4 regions of the Paenibacillus wuxiensis genome follow, and region 2 is predicted to be linked to each of the others. Evidence: riboswitches for the same ligand, from Rfam matches in the RefSeq annotation. Region 2 holds a riboswitch; each other region holds the start of a gene.
The links. Region 2 has a riboswitch for cyclic di-AMP ahead of ABN764_RS22965 (TrkH family potassium uptake protein). Riboswitches for the same ligand answer to the same signal wherever they lie in the genome.
Positions count from the first base shown of each region.

Region 1: another riboswitch for cyclic di-AMP. It lies ahead of ABN764_RS27610 (C40 family peptidase); the one in region 2 lies ahead of ABN764_RS22965 (TrkH family potassium uptake protein).
Region 3: another riboswitch for cyclic di-AMP. It lies ahead of ABN764_RS02880 (3D domain-containing protein); the one in region 2 lies ahead of ABN764_RS22965 (TrkH family potassium uptake protein).
Region 4: another riboswitch for cyclic di-AMP. It lies ahead of ABN764_RS28765 (resuscitation-promoting factor); the one in region 2 lies ahead of ABN764_RS22965 (TrkH family potassium uptake protein).

Region 1 is NZ_JBEFZI010000017.1:39,795-43,986, forward strand. It holds gene ABN764_RS27600 (M1 family metallopeptidase) at 1-475, shown strand, start outside; gene ABN764_RS27605 (hypothetical protein) at 480-1,301, shown strand; cyclic di-AMP (ydaO/yuaA leader) riboswitch at 1,597-1,738, shown strand; gene ABN764_RS27610 (C40 family peptidase) at 1,742-2,221, shown strand; gene ABN764_RS27615 (serine protease) at 2,527-3,039, opposite strand; gene ABN764_RS27620 (response regulator transcription factor) at 3,214-3,819, opposite strand; gene ABN764_RS27625 (sensor histidine kinase) at 3,816-4,192, opposite strand, start outside.
Region 2 is NZ_JBEFZI010000010.1:139,109-143,300, forward strand. It holds gene ABN764_RS22960 (CPBP family intramembrane glutamic endopeptidase) at 1-1,609, opposite strand, end outside; cyclic di-AMP (ydaO/yuaA leader) riboswitch at 1,858-2,016, shown strand; gene ABN764_RS22965 (TrkH family potassium uptake protein) at 2,076-3,434, shown strand; gene ABN764_RS22970 (potassium channel family protein) at 3,474-4,157, shown strand.
Region 3 is NZ_JBEFZI010000001.1:631,896-636,087, reverse strand. It holds gene ABN764_RS02890 (dihydroorotate dehydrogenase electron transfer subunit) at 1-138, opposite strand, end outside; gene ABN764_RS02885 (polysaccharide deacetylase family protein) at 532-1,704, shown strand; gene ABN764_RS02880 (3D domain-containing protein) at 1,790-2,500, opposite strand; cyclic di-AMP (ydaO/yuaA leader) riboswitch at 2,510-2,678, opposite strand; gene ABN764_RS02875 (amino acid ABC transporter ATP-binding protein) at 2,939-3,661, opposite strand; gene ABN764_RS02870 (amino acid ABC transporter permease) at 3,654-4,192, opposite strand, start outside.
Region 4 is NZ_JBEFZI010000020.1:10,846-15,037, reverse strand. It holds gene rsmA (16S rRNA (adenine(1518)-N(6)/adenine(1519)-N(6))-dimethyltransferase RsmA) at 1-728, opposite strand, end outside; gene rnmV (ribonuclease M5) at 734-1,300, opposite strand; gene ABN764_RS28765 (resuscitation-promoting factor) at 1,467-2,594, opposite strand; cyclic di-AMP (ydaO/yuaA leader) riboswitch at 2,912-3,115, opposite strand; gene ABN764_RS28760 (TatD family hydrolase) at 3,309-4,076, opposite strand; gene ABN764_RS28755 (HD domain-containing protein) at 4,112-4,192, opposite strand, start outside.

The DNA.
Region 1 (4,192 bases), on a different contig from region 2:
GTACCGTTTCAAGTACCCAACTACATCAGACTTTCAGCGAGTTGTTGAGCAGGTAACTAACCGCAAGTGGAATGATTTCTTCCAACAATATGTGTACAACGGCATGATGGCAGACTTCGCCGTGGAGAACATTGATTCACGTACGATTGAATCGAATGGGTCTACCCAATATGAAGCGACTGTCTATATCCGCAAGCTCGGTGCCAATTATCCATCCATTCCGATCGTATTTGGATTCTCGGATGGCACGACGACTCGCAAGGGATGGAATGGAGAGGGAGACCGCATCCAATATACCGTCACCCATAAAGCGCCGCTCAGCTGGGTCATGGTTGATCCTCTATATTCGATTGTCGTTGAGAACAAGCACATCAATAATTATATGCGTGCTCATGTCGATGAACCTGTCCGTACACGAGTTAATTTATCCGTCATCAAGGTAATCGAAGCTGTTACGAACATTTTGGGGTGGTGATAGTGTGAAGGCTTATGTGCGTTCAGGCTGGAATTGGTGCAAAGAGCACATCTATATATGGGTCATTCTATTCTTGTACCAACTGTTATGGGGGTTCTTCCTCTATCGCTTCGTCGATGGAGTGGTAACACCTATCCTGCGCCGTTACCCAGATCCAGCACCTACCGAGATGAGCAGGCAGCTCTTTCTGACCGAAAGCCAGTTCTATCTAATGAAGACGAATGACTACTTCCCTTACTTATGGGCTATCCTCGGATTCGTTGCCGTCCATATGCTGCTTACCCCCTTCATTCACGCGGGTGTATTCCATGCTATGTCACGGCCCAAGCAGCAGGGGCTTGCCTTTTTCCAAGGTATCAAGCTCGCTTGGAAGCCAATGCTTGTCCTCTATCTACTCGAGACACTGCTCATTATCGCACCCGCTATATGGTTCGTTCCTTATGCGGCCCATGCCCTGTCCACATCGGCTTCTCTGTCTTCCTTACTCGTGGCAGTGGCACCGTTTGTAATCGCTTGGTTCATTGGCGGCTGGCTTGTTCATCAATTGTTCTTATTCCTTAACTTCGGCGCTGCCTCAGAAACACCGTTAATTCGATCTGTGACAGCCGGAACTCGTCGCTTGCTTCCCATTCTAGGATTGTCACTTCTCTTTATTGGTATCACGATTGGCGTAGGCATATTGTCCACAACGGCGGCGGCCGTGTTCACCGGAATTACCGCACTCATTATTCAACAGGCATTGCCTGCCATTATGACTATACTCAAAATGTGGGGATTGTCTGCACGCCACGCTGTCTGGCAGGAAGCAGAGCAACAGATGAAATAATGGGGGTTCTGATTGAGCGCAATTTAGTTACAGAGTTATAAAGTTACAAAGTTACAAAGTTACAAAGGGTTACGATGATATTGAAGTAGCGTAACCTAACAAAATGAATTAAAAAACTTGTCTATCAGCGAAAAAAACGCTGATCTGACAAGTTTTTTTCGTGTCAAGGACAAAAAATATTTGTCAAAGGAATTTCCGTCTGTTACAATAAGTCTAGATTTATTACAACTTTGTCATGAAAGCGGCACTAACTCTTGCAAAATTGTTACTATCGCACGCAGCAATACATATTCCAAAAACCAGAATGCCGAGTTTCCGGGCGGACCGGAAAGCGGGGGAACCAGTTTTTACGGGTGAATTGATCTTGTAACACAGGGATCATAGGGGTCCTTCAACCGAACCCTCCAGCTAACCTCGCAGGCACGGAAGGAGCCTTCCCTTTGAAGAAGAAGCTAGTTACAGCGGTGCTCGGACTGAGCGTTCTGTTTACTTCGTTCAGTGCAGGCAGCACATTCGCAGCATCCAAAATGGACAACACGATTGACGGTTTGCTTGGCATTTCGTACAAGTATGGTGGTACAACAACGAAAGGCTTTGACTGCTCCGGATTTACGAAGTACGTGTTCGACAAGTTCGAAATTGATCTTCCTCGCACATCTTCGTCGCAATTTGACGCTGGTGAGAAAGTTAGCAAAGACGAGCTTCGTCCAGGAGACCTGGTCTTCTTTGACACAAGCGGCGGCAACGGTGTATCGCATGTCGGCATTTACGTAGGCGACAACAAATTCGCACACGCTTCGACAAGCAAGGGTACGCGCATCGACAGCCTTAGCATGGACTACTACGAGAAGCGCTATGTAGGTGCACGTCGTGTAATGAGCGAGAATGACTTCTCGTCTATCGCTACTGAAAATCAATAATATCAATAGTTTGATTGTTTACTGCACTCTTATAATGATATGAACGACTACATAACCCGATGAGAAGCGCTACGCGCCTTTTCGTCGGGTTGTTTCATGTTACCCTCATTATCCGCGCAAATCCAACTTCTTTATCCTATGCATCTCTGCATGTCAACGATTCGTGCTTTTATCTATCTTTACGAAATATTTCTTTTTCGGTTTCAACCATTCTCATCGCCATTAACGACACAAGGACATGCGCTTGTGCGCATGTCCCGATATCTTGTCTGGATATTCACTATTTTCGCATAGACGCTTCTGATTTACTTAACTGACCCATTCAATTCTTGGAATTTCGCCTTAATCTCTTCTGGTGTGAGCCCATCCGCCTCTGCTCGATGCTTTTCTTCCTCGTGCTGAAGCTGAGTCTGACGATCCTCGACATGCTTCCCATTAATGTGATGTTTCTCGTGGAACAGTCGTCCTTTTATGCCTAATTTCTCGCGTAATTCCTGGTGAATTTGCTTGTTGCTCTTGCCTTCTGTCGAAATTCCGTGTTTCTTAGCTAGCAATTGAAGCTTCTTCTCGCGCAGCTGCTTCATTTCTGCACGAAGCTCCTTCATTTGTGCCTGTACTTGTTCTAATTGTTTATCCGTCTCCATGCTCTGCTGATTCGGCTGTACAGCCTGAGATGAAGTGACCACTCGTACAGCAGCTTGCTCTCTGCTCTTATCTGCCGCAGCATCTAGCGCAGTTCTGCTTTGCGCTGCTGCAGGTGAAGCCATCAAGAGAAGCATTAGGCACGTCCACGCTGCTACGGTTGAATTGCGTTTCATAGGTTCCACCTCCTTATGTAAGGGATGGCTATAGTATGTTCGTAATTCCTGAAATGAAACTGAAAATAAGCTAAATATTCACTTAGTGAAGCACTTACCCATTTATATTCTGGATGCTAATTGAGCCGACAATTCTCCATCAAGTATCTTCTGCATATATTCCAGCAGCAGTTCTTAATCCAGCCAGCCCTTCTCCCTGGCAGTTCGAATCGCCTCAATTCGCGTACCCGCTCCTACTTTGCTAATCGCATCCGACATATAGTTGCGCACCGTTCCATAGGATAAGAACAATTTGGCGCTAATATCCTGCATGGACAGTCCATTCTCAGCAAGCAACAGCACTTCCTTCTCCCTCGGGGACAACGGACAAGGGTCTTCCCACGCAGCCAACGTTAATTCGGGACTCATCACCCGCTTGCCTGCATATACCTGGCGAATGGCATCTGACAACTCGTCGCTTGGACTGTCCTTGAGTAAATAACCGCCTACACTGGATGCCATTGCACGCTGGAGATAGCCTGAGCGAGCAAAGGTCGTCAGCATAATAATCCGACAGTCCAGCCCCTTCTTCTTGACTGCATCCGCGACATCCAGCCCCGTCATAAGTGGCATCTCGATATCCAGTACCGCGATATCCGGCTGAAGTACCTCTATAAGCGACAGCGCTACACTGCCATTCTCGGCCTGACCAATCACTTCGATATCATCCTCAAGAGACAACAAGGTGGCGAGTGCACTTCGCAGCATCTGTTGGTCCTCTCCCAATATAACTCGAATCATGATGAACCTTTCCCCTTCCCATCGCGGATTACACGCGGAATGACTAACGATAATGCCGTTCCCTTGTGGGCACCAGACTCTATAGCAAGCGTCCCGTCCACAAGCTGAAGCCGCTGTTTCAGTCCGGCCATGCCTGTCCCACTTGATTGCTTAAGCTGGTGCTCATCAATTCCGATGCCATCATCTGCAATCTCCAATCGAACCCTTGCCTCTCCCACCTCAACCCGAACCGAGCAATGCTTCGCCCGGCTGTGCCTGACGACATTCGTTAAGGTCTCCCGGAAGCACATGGCGAGAATCGTCTCCTGCAATGCTGATAATGGCAATCGGCCCACAATGCTTGGGGCTGCTGCTGAAGGGCTAATTCCCTCGC
Region 2 (4,192 bases):
CAAGACCGATTAGGAAACCGACTATTGTTCCATCAAGCATGAATGACAGGGACATTAAGAAGTTGTCGAGCATAAGGTGAGCGAACATGGCCGTCCACCAGCCATGCTTCAGCATAATGAACAGGAAGAACATGCCGATAAACAGGAGCTCTACCGGACGAGAGTAATACGGATAGATCGGATAGGTGACATGTCCGAACGCCCATACAAGGGTAGGGATAATCCCGGCTAACCATGGGTTGCGGAACAATCGGTTCAGCAGTCCAACCCCGAACAAGCGGTATATCCCTTCCTCCGAAATAGCTGCAACCCAAGCTAGAAGAGGGAACAGTGGTGCAATTCGCAGGTTGAGCGGAGATTGTGAGGCATCGGTCGATGACCACGCATGAAACCCTGATTCCAAAATGAAAAATATAACCGTTTGCATGCCGAGCAATACGCCTGTGTACGCGATTCCGATCCATAATGCTTGTATGAGCTTGCCGCCAAATGCGCGATCACTCCAGGTAGGCAGAACATCTCTGTACGCAGACAACTCCCATGCTCGCTTTCCCGCATGGAGAGAGAAGTAGAGGATAACGCCTTGAATTACTGTAATTGCGCCTTGAATGGCAAAGGACAGCCCCATATTCACCGAGTCCACAGGGGTACGGAGTTCCAGAGCGAAGAGACCCGGAAGCACGTTCCATAGATGCAGCAGAGAAATTCCGCATGAGACGGCAGTAAGGGCGAACAATGTCTTCGATCCGAACTTCAGGCCATGACGGTAGACGATGCAAGCGATCAGTGAACATGCACTTAGTAGGATCGTCATCCACATATAGCCGATATTGTAAATGGACGATGCAGTCTTCGTTTGATGCAGTTCTTCAGCTAGATAGCTGTTCGGGATAACCCAGTAGGGCTTCAGCATGACAATGCGATCTTGGGAGAAGACGGCCTTCACGTTCAATGCGGCTTCACCAAGCCGTGCTTCAGGCACGTTATACTCTACCGTGTCTAGCTCCGCCGATGATGCGATTAGTTTTAATTGGGTAGGATTCCATCCCATGTGCTTCAAGAGTGTATCAGCAAGCTTCTTGCGGTTCACTGGACCCAAGGCAGTCTCCGCATCTTCTGCTGACGCCATATCCACATGATTTCCCGTAACCCCGCTAATGTCGGAGGTGATAGGAGGCTTTTCCTCCCATTCGAATCCAATAATACGACCGCTTGTCATGTGAACGTCAATGCGCATGACACCGGATTTTCCAGCCCGATTCATATTCAATAATACCTGAAAAGTATCATAGGGACTGGATGGTTCCCATTTCTGAAATGAAGCGGTCAGCTTCTCCTTGCTCATGTAGCCGGAAACCGTTGATTGACTGCGATAAATGACGGTTGGAGCAGTATCTTCTTCAGGTGTAATTGAAATATGGAACTGTTTTAAGTCCTGTACAAATGTGAGTGCCTTTTGCGCTGCTTTCTCTTTGGTTAAGATGGATTGGCTGGCTGCTGATTCCATCATGGCTTCTGTCTGCTGAAAGGGAATGAATACCTGAACAATGAGGAATAATAGAAATCCGGCCACAGAAGAAAGAAGAAGCGGCTTGGATACATAGGACATGTTGGAACCTCCATTCCATCACACATTTAGCGTATGGTTGCTTATTTGTTCATTTTATCCACTTCAACTTTGTAAAGTCCAGCAGAGAAAATGAAGAAACACCTAGCGAAAATGAGTGTTTTGAATACAATTGAAGAAAATGGGGGATTGTAAGCGCTATTTCTTCAAGTTTTTCGTCTTATTCTGGTTAATTTGTTCATTCCTTGACTTTGTATGCTGCAGGGGAAACGTATATAATCTCGTTATGAATTGCATACAAGCCGAGTTTCGTGAATGAACGAAAGCGGGGGACCCGATAAATGGGGTGAATATCGCAGTTGTGGATGCATAGAATCCACTTGCGATTAGGGCAGCCTGAACGTGCCCGAATCCGACAGCTAACCTCGTAGGCATGTACGTCAGGATACCAGCGATAGCATTGGATTTCCAGTGCTTTTTTTCGTGGGGAAAAAAAGAGGTGACTCCCGTGGAGGGAACAAAAAAGGCCATTCGATTTAATCTGACACCACCGCGAATTCTGGTTGTAGGGTTTGCAGCAATTGTATTATTGGGCGCATTTCTACTCATGCTTCCGATATCAAATGCGGATGGGATTCCGCTGCCATTCCTCGATGCTTTGTTCACGTCAACGTCAGCAACTTGTGTGACGGGGCTCATTGTGGTGGATACGGGCACTCATTTTACCGTATTCGGGCAGGTGGTCATCATGCTGCTTATTCAAATTGGTGGGCTTGGATTCATGACAATGGCAACGCTGTTTGCATTAGCACTGAAGAAGAAGATATCGCTGAAGGAAAGGCTTATATTGCAAGAAGCGCTTAATCAGGGCAGCATGGAAGGCATCGTGCGCCTTATCCGTAAAGTGATCTTGTTCGCGGTATGTATCGAGGGGACGGCAGCTGTACTGTTCTCCGTGCGATGGGCATTTGATCTTCCGCTAGGCAAGGCCATTTATTTCGGTATCTTCCATGCTGTTTCTTTTTTCAATAACGCAGGCTTTGATTTATTCGGCTCTGTCAGTGGGCCGTTTTCGAGCTTAACCAGCTATGTCGGAGACCCTATTATTAACCTGGTATCGATGCTGCTTATTATCCTTGGCGGGATTGGATTTATCGTCTTGTCCGATTTGGTGGAATATAAGCGTACTCGCAAGTTGTCTCTGCATACGAAGATCGTGTTAACGATGACGGGATTGCTCATTGTAATCGGAACGGTCGTTATATTTATATTTGAATTTACCAATACACGCACGTTAGGCAGTTTGAATGGTTGGGAGAAGTTCTGGGCATCCCTGTTCCAATCTGTCAGCCCGCGTACCGCTGGAGCGAATACGATTGACATCGGAGCCATGCGCCAAGCCTCGCAATTTTTTATGGTTCTTTTGATGTTCATCGGGGCATCACCAGGATCCACTGGTGGTGGTATTAAGACGACGACGTTCGCCATTCTCATTGGAGCTGTATTTGCTATGATTCGCGGGAAAGAAGATATCGTCATTTACCGGTATCGACTCGCCAAGGATCGTATCTTCAAAGCAGTTACGCTAACGTTGCTGTCATTGTTCTTGGTCATTATCGTATCGATGATATTGTCGACAACAGAAGATCATAGCTTCCTGATGATATTATTCGATACAACATCGGCCTTCGGAACGGTAGGGCTATCAATGGGATTGACGGCGGATTTATCAGATATCGGAAAAGTGCTGCTGAGCCTGACGATGTTTGCAGGCCGTCTTGGGCCATTAACGTTGGCTTATGCGTTAGGCCCGAAAAATGAGCGGGAATTATACCGACACCCAGAAGGGAAAATAACGATAGGATAAGCAAGTTAGATTGTAACGGACGAAGGAGTATACAGGGATATGGAGTTGCAGCAGTTTGCAGTGATCGGGATGGGCCGTTTCGGTTCGAGTCTCGCGAAGGAGCTGGTCAAGCTCGGACATCAGGTGCTAGGCATTGATAAAGATGAGGAAGTAATTGGGGATGTTATGGGCTTCGTAACCCATGCAGTTGTAGCGGACGCATCAGATGAAGAGGTGCTGCGCTCACTCGGCATACGTAACTTCGATTGCGCGATCGTAGCCATTGGTGACGATATTCAGACGAGCATTCTGGTCAGTATTCAGATGAAGGAACTTGGCGTGAAGAAGGTTGTCGCCAAAGCACTTTCCGAATTGCATGGACGTGTTCTGGAGCGGATCGGTGTGGACAGGGTTATTTACCCGGAGCGGGATATGGGCATTCGCGTAGCTCATCAACTTGTATCACCGAACTTGCTGGATTACATTGAATTGTCCAAGGAATATACCATTGCAGAGCTGAGCGTGCCTGGCTGCATGCAAGGCATGGCGCTCAAGGATGTGAATCCAAGAGCTAAGTTCGGGTGCAGCATCGTGGCCCTGAATAAGCCGAAAGGTATGATTATTGCACCATCAGCCGAAGATGTGCTTGATGAGAAAGATATTATGGTTATGATTGGTACGAATACGCAAATCGAAGATTTTGAAGAAGCATTTATGTTGAAGGGGAACGATAGAAAATCGTAAAGAATCCCTTGCGTGGAAGGTCATAAATAAGCCTG
Region 3 (4,192 bases), on a different contig from region 2:
AATTGGACGAGACAGAATAGGTGCCGTATTCCAGGCTCGCAGCATAAAGAATTGACCCATGCTTGCTTGAAATTGACCCTCCACCGTCATGAGGTAAATGCCTTCAGAGATGCGTTCGTTGGAAAGAATCGTATACACAAGTATGCTCCTTTTTTCACGAGTAAGGACAGTCTGCATCCTTCTCACGTTTATTGAGATGTGCAGATTCCTGCTCGTAAGAAAAGCCCACATTCACAACCTTATGGATTGCTGCCTATATGGCCTATGCATAAGCTTTTCTCACCTTTACACTTCTACTATGCATGTTCTGGTTGACATCCCACTGTGACCCATGTCACATTAGCGTATGAATTGTGACAATGGTTTCGCAAATTTTCAGAATATTAGCAAGAAGTTACAAGTGAACATCCTAACAATTATAGTCGATGAGATTATTTCCCTACCGTACTAGGTAAGTGGAAGGGCATATTTCTACCACCCCAAGGACATAACAAGAACATTGAACTGTTTATGGAATGGGGGAATGGCGCTATGCAACATTGTCGAATCTGCTTATCTGTACTATCCCTTTGTTTGCTCTGTATTACTGGCTGCTTCCATCGTTCGCAGGAAGCAACGCCTCCCATACCCAATCTTCCACCAAGCAAGCCAAATCAGTCGGAATCGATCCATTCATCAGCAGACAGTCTGTGGAGACAAGATCGCACTCATCCAGTACCACGTATCTTCAAGGCAGACTCTGTGAACATGCATTCCCCACATGCTAAGGAGAAGCAAGAGAATGCAGCTTCATCGGATCATCTTGAGATGCCTAAATTCACCATATCAGCTGAGCATAAAGAGCGTGATAATCAGAAAAGTCAGAAGAGACTGGAGTCGCAGCAGGCAGAGTCAGAATCTGGCCAGCAGAAACAGCGTTCTTCCTCTTTGAATGAACGCCAGCACAAGTGGCAGAAATCAACCCCGTCGCAATCTGCGGCGCAAGCTTCACAATCATCCCGCTCCAGTATGCATAAGATGAAGAAACAGCATCTCACGATTGCGGAACTGCGGTTGAAGTACCCACATATCTTTAAATTGAATGCGAAGCAGCGTCATGGAGAACGACAAGTTGCGCTCACCTTCGATGACGCACCGGATAACCGCATTACGCCGCTTGTATTGGATATATTGAAGGAGCACAATATCCGAGCCACTTTCTTTCTTGTTGGCTCTCGTGCCAAGGCTTATCCAGGACTCGTCGAGCGGATGGTGCGCGAGGGGCATGTGATCGGTAATCATTCGTACAATCATCCGTTGCTGACAAAGCTGACGCTTCCAGCTTTTGAACACCAGGTGAAGGATACTGAACGCATTATCGAGCAGTCTACCGGATATAAGCCTCGATACTTCCGTCCGCCATATGGAGAAATCAACGAAGAGCAATTGCGCTGGGCAGGAGATAATGGATACATGGTCGTCAATTGGGATGTAGATACAAACGATTGGCGTGGATTAACCGCTTCACGTATTTTGCAAAATGTGATGCGTGGGGTACGCCCAGGTTCCATCGTATTGCAGCATGCCAGCGGAAGCACACAAAATGGATATCTGCATGGAACCGTGAAAGCACTCCCATCGATTATTCAGCAGTTAAGGGAGCGGAAATATGAGTTCGTCACCCTGCCTGATCTGCTCCAAGATCAGAAGGAAAAGAAGGAATAAGTAAACAAGCCCCGCCATAATGGCGAGGCTTGTTGTTCAATTGCTATTGTAAGTATTCATCTACATCTATATATAATAGTAGATATTATTTCAACACGTATACTTTAACGTCTTGCACGCCGAATGTGTTGCCTGTCTTCTTGCTTACCGGTACAAATATGTCAACCTTTTTCCCCTTGATTGCACCGCCTGTATCCGTAGCTACAGCAACCATACCGCCTGTCGGCAAGTGTTTGAAATCATATCCCGTAATATACAATTTCGTACCAAGCGGAATCACTTTTGGATCGACCGCAACTGTACCTAGTTTCAATGCATTACCCAAAGCATCTACTGCGCCCCATTTGCCGTTTTCACTCGGATGAGCGGTATAGGCTGTAGCACGCATGCTTATCGTTTTCTTGTATGTCGCTGTACGTCCAGAGGACAATTGAACTACATTTTTAGGAGCAGCTTGTTGTACTGCTGCTTTCTGATTATTCGAAGCCGTTTTGACTGCCTGTTCGTCATTTTTTGCTACACCCAAAGCATTATTGACTGGCATCCCTTCCAATACCGACTTTTGAACAACAGGGCTTGGAAGTTCGATGGAGAGTCCACCATACAAATTTTTCGGATTAATTGTCGGGTTTGCCGACAATACGGATTCAACACTCATGTTGTAATTCTTAGCAATTGAATAGAACGTTTCTCCTTCTTTTACCGTATAGGGCTCAGCCTGTGCCGGCAAAATTTGAAGAATGGACGCAAGTCCAAGTAATGCTGCTGTAATCGTTAGTGTAATTCTTTTACGCATATGTTTTGTTTTCCTCCTGTGCATTAGCCTGCGGGGTTAGTTGTCGGATTCGGGTCAAGGAGTTCCCCTACGCCATTCCAAGTTGCGGAATAAGCGATTCACCCCAAGGTGTTCTCGTAATATCGAACACCGGTCAATAGTCCCCCGTACGGGTGTGTCGTTTCGGCTCGGATTGCATCATATCACAATTTTGTAACCTGTGCGCAGGAATATGATGGTAAGTCTCTGGAACCCGCGCCCCCCAATGGATTGAAGCTTCAAACTTTTTTTATTTCATAACAAATTTGTAATCAGAGATGACATTTTTGTAATCTTTCTGTTTCTATCATAGCACATATTTCAGATTTGTAAACGAAAACGCTTACATAATACAGCAAAACAACAATAGGCACCCCCTAAGGATGCCTATTCGAATACCTATATATTTACAATACCTCTTTACAATACTCTACTTAGAAAATCCTGCGTTCTAGCATGCTTAGGATGGTTAAATAATTGGTCTGGAGAACCTTCCTCCACAATATTGCCGCCATCCATAAACAAAATACGATCGCCCACTTCACGTGCGAAGTTCATCTCATGAGTTACGATTACCATCGTCATTCCTTCTCCGGCGAGTGATTTCATGACCTCAAGCACTTCGCCGACCATCTCTGGATCAAGCGCTGATGTCGGCTCATCGAACAGCATCACATGCGGCTGCATAGCAAGTGCTCGCGCAATCGCGATACGCTGCTTCTGTCCACCGGACAATTGTCTAGGGAATGCCTTGGCCTTATCCGCCAATCCAACCTTGCCAAGCAGCTCCATTGCTAGTTTATTTGCTTCAGCCTCTGGCACATGTTTCACCTTTATTGGAGCAAGGGTAATATTTTGCAGCACGGTCATATGGGGAAATAGGTTGAACGATTGGAATACCATCCCCATTTTTTCACGTGTTTTGTTAATGTTGTGCGACTTGTCAGTGATGCACTGATCCTCGAAACGGATATCCCCTTGTGTCGGAGTTTCCAGCAAATTAATGCAACGAAGGAGAGTACTCTTTCCGGATCCGCTAGGGCCTATGACTACAACCACTTCACCACGATCAATAGAGACATTTACCCCTTTTAAAATCTCCAATCTATCATACGATTTATGCAAATTTTGAATTTTAATCATGCTCGCTCAACTTCCTTTCCAAACGTGCCACCACTTTCGATAAAGTGAAGGTTAGAATGAGATAGATACACGCTGCTCCAATCAGTGGTCCCATCGCTGAATAAATTTTGGCACGAACGATATTCGTCTCAAACATCAAGTCTGCAATCCCGATGGTGCTGACAATTGAAGTCTCCTTAATAATCGTAATAAATTCGTTGCCTATCGCCGGAATAACATTGCGGAACGCTTGTGGAAGTACGATCAAGCGCATCCCCATTGATTTTGACATTCCGAGAGAACGAGCTGCTTCCAATTGACCGTGGTCGATCGATTGTATGCCGGCACGGAAGATTTCAGCCAAATACGCACCACTATTTAAGGATAGAGCAATCGCTCCAGATGTTAGTGCACTAAATTCTACGCCATACTCTGCAAGTCCATAATGAATAATGAATAATTGTACAAGCAGCGGTGTTCCACGGAACACCTCGATATAGGTGACAGCAAACCATTTAAGCGGCTTTATTTTAGACATCCGCATCAAGACAA
Region 4 (4,192 bases), on a different contig from region 2:
CAAATCGTCTTGCGACGCTGAGCGAACGAAGCCTGTACAACATCGAATAACAGCGGCTCATCCTTCACCTGCACAGGTGGAGTCTGTCTCACACGTAGACGGATTACTGCAGACTCTACATTTGGCTGCGGGATGAACACCGTATGCGGCACGGTGCATACAAGCTCCGGCTCTGCAAAATATTGAACAGCCACACTTAAGCTGCCGTAATCCTTGCCTCCTGGCTTCGCTGCCATTCGCTCTGCAACTTCCTTCTGAATCATGACGACGATGTTCTTGAGCGGCAGACGCTCCTCCAGAAGCTTCATCATAATCGGGGTCGTCACATAATACGGCAAGTTAGCCACAACACTTACCCGATCGACATCCTGGAACTGTTCGCGGAACAATTCATGCAAATCCACCTTCAATACATCCCCATGTACAACATGGACATGTTCATAAGGCTCCAGCACTTCCCCTAATATCGGAAGCAAGCGCTGATCGATCTCGACTGCTGTTACACGACGAGCGCGCTTAGCGAGCTGCTCCGTAAGCGCACCAATCCCAGGCCCAATCTCCAGGGCACCTGTCACATCATCCAGCTCTGCAGCATCCACAATACGGCGCAAAATGTTCATATCAATTAGGAAGTTCTGTCCTAAGCTTTTCTTAAATGAAAACCCATGCTTGCGTATAATGTCTTTCGTGCGGTTCGGTGTTGCAATATCTATTCTCGTCTGCGTCATTCCATCTATTCTCCTTCTGCACATTGTTCCTGCTCGAATTGGTTCAGCTTCCGCAAGGCGTTCTCAAATTCCTCTCGTCCGATCTGAAACACACCGCAGCGCTTGAGCATCTGCTTCGCGTTGCAGTATCCAATGCCCAATATTTCACCTAACTGCCGTCTGCGTTCTGCAGAGCCTGCATGCGTCGTTAATCCCGCTTCGACGAGATCCGTCCACGTCAGCTCTGACGTCATGCTTGGCATCTCCGAGCGAACCTGCTCTAAGGCACGGCGAATCGCTTCTGGCTTTGCATTCTCCACACCAAGATCCCCTTTGGCTATCGCCTCATGTCTAGGCAGGAAAGCGTGCTTGCACCCAGGTACACGTTCTGCTATCGTCTTCCGAATTTTCTCTCCCGCATGATCTGGATCCGTGAAAATAATAACCCCTCGACGCTCTTGGGCCAATGCGATGCGTTTTATCGTTGTATCATTAATCGCCGATCCACCTGTCTCAATTGTATCCGCCTCAACGGCACGGTGAATGGCAACGGTATCATCTTTGCCTTCTACAACTATCACTTCACGTATCAATATGCTTGCTCCTCTCACCACAAGGCTGCTTCCTAATTCCGCATCCTTCTCATGCTCTCCATTCATAAATAAACAACAAAAGAAGAGGGTGTCCCCTCTTCTTAGCATGACATAAATCATTATTCATTACTATATCCTAATTACACATGGCTGCATACCTTGTGCGTTAGTTCGATTCCGGCTTGACTGGGCCAACCACGTATACGGTGTACCCCTTCTTGCGTCCGAATTTGCTGACCGCCTTCTTGCTGTCGAAGTATACATCGATAATTTTCCCCTTGACCGCGCCACCTGTATCTTCAGCACGTCTGAATCCAATCCCTTCGATATATACCCACCAGCCGAGCGGAATGACCTTCGGATCAACCGCGATAGTACGACCTTCTGATACTATTGCGCCAGATGCCGTCTTCGCACCAGCCGATCCCTCAGATTCCGTATACGCCGTCAGTTGAACGTTCTTCAGCACTTTTTTATAGTTAAAATCTTTGTCGCCACTGGAAACATTGTCAGAATCGTCTTCCTGCGCGTTCACTGACAGAACAGCAACTTCCGGTTCCTTCTTCGTTCCATAGGCTATCACTTGATTCACTTGTTTTGTATGAACGGATTTGTCGACCATCTGCGCATATACGAGCTTACCATCCTCGTACGTTTTCTGTACTTTCTGGACAACCAAGCCTTCTTTTCCATCTTGAACCGTCTTGGTCTTCCCCTTAAGGAGAGTAGCATCTGCCTGCTTCACCACTTGATAAGGAACCTTCACTTTACGCTCTTCCATCTTCTTGCTGACACGGACGATACGAATATCCATGTTCTTCGAAATAGAGGCACGCTTAGAAGGGAATACCTTATCTTCAGGGTTCACTTGGATTTGCAGCGAACTCAGTGCATCATGCACCGACTTCTTCGTCGTAAATTGTGTTTCTTTCTTCCCATCCGCTGTAATTTGGATAGGCAAAGCGCGTTCAATAATAACTCGATCTCCATCAGCAATTTCTGCATCAAGCGGCTTCGATACTACATCGTATGCCCCAAGCGCTATCGCATGCTCATCCAAAACATTGCGAAGCGTATCTAGGCGAGTTTCGACTGAACGCTCTTGTCCATCAACGAGCACAGCCACTGTCTTCTTCGTTACATTATACCAAGTCAAGACTGCTATTAATGTGATCACGATTGCTACAGCTGCAATAACGGTGATAACACGCACATTTTCATGCTTCCATCGCAATGCGAGTGACATGCTGGATGATCGGGGTTCATGGGTTTCGTTGTTCACGATCTGTCCCATTTCTCGGTCCTCCTTACATAGTCCCGCCGTCGAGTGCTCTGCATGATTCCATCTGACGCGACTATTTCAAGAATGTTTACGAGAGACTTCACTTGCCATAAACGAGCATGTAATCGTTCAAGACAATGCCGAAATCTCCGTACCAACGTTTCAGTATTGGCTGCTCCCACCTCCTATTTCTTACACCCTATGACGTCTTTATTCTCATTATTCAAAAAAAGAATGTTTGAGAGTAAACAAAAGAAGCCCTTCGTAAGAGGAGACTCTTTCGCGGCTTCCGTAATAGAAACCCAAACGTCAACAGTGCAGGACGCGAGGAACCCTCTCTCGGTACGCTGACGAGGTTAGCTGTCGGGTTCGGGCTTGAGAGTCGCCCTATCGGAACCAACCGGCTCATGGCTCGGTCGTCCCTAATTCACCCCAAGGAATTAATCCGTGTGATTGAACATGTACTCATGTCATGTCGTTCACACTCTGGTTCCCCCGCTCTCCACTTCATGGAGATTAAGCGATACTGAATTAGTTGGAACAATATTGAATTGTGTAATAACATCTGTGAGAAATCATATCGTGTTTGCAATCTTCTTGTAAAGACAGTAGCAATTCCGTTTTTCGCGAAAAATGGTTAAAAAAATGTAACTAAATCCGTTTTTCATAATGAAATCCACTTATTTTATGGCCAATGTCTTTTTTTCACTTGTTTTTGGCCCGTTTTCACGCGATGTCAAAACATGTCATTGCATTTTGAGTCGTCATTCTGCAAAATTCTTCAAATTCCATACCTTTCAGCTCTGCTGCAACCTCTGCAACAAGACGAACATATGCGGACTCATTGCGCTTGCCTCGGAACGGATGAGGAGTCAAATAGGGAGAATCCGTCTCCACAAGCAGTCGATCATTCGGAACCTTAACAAGTACTTCTTTCGGCTGTTTTGCATTTTTGAAAGTAACAGGTCCTCCAAATGAAAGGTAGAAGCCCATATCCAGGCACATCTTCGCTGTTTCCCAGCTACCTGAGAAGGAGTGCATGATGCCCCCTACTTCGTGAGCCTTCTCCTCGCGCAAGATGCGGATTACATCTTCGTGCGCTTCACGATTATGAATAATGATCGGCATCTTCAATTCTCGCGCCAACCCAATTTGCTCGCGGAATACACGGTGCTGAACATCCTTCGGAGACGTATCCCAGTGATAGTCCAGTCCGATCTCGCCAATCGCCACAACCTTTTCATGCTCCGTTAGCTTGGCGATCCAGTCTATATCCTCCGGCTTCATCGTTATCGCATCTACCGGATGCCAGCCCACGGCTGCATAGATAAAATCATATTTCTCTGCCAACGCCATCGTCGTCGGGATCGTCTCTCGATTGAACCCGATGTTAACCATACGGGTCACCCCTTGTTCAATGGCCCGTGCGATAACCTGATCGCGATCCTCGTCAAAATTGCTGCTGTCTAAATGCGTATGTGTATCAAATAACACGTTTATGCGCCCCTTTTTCTTTCTTGTAAATCGATCTAATGATTGCGGCGTATAAACATACGCCTTGTATCTTCCGTAAGGTGATTCGAGACTTCCAGAAGCTTGTCCATTGGGAA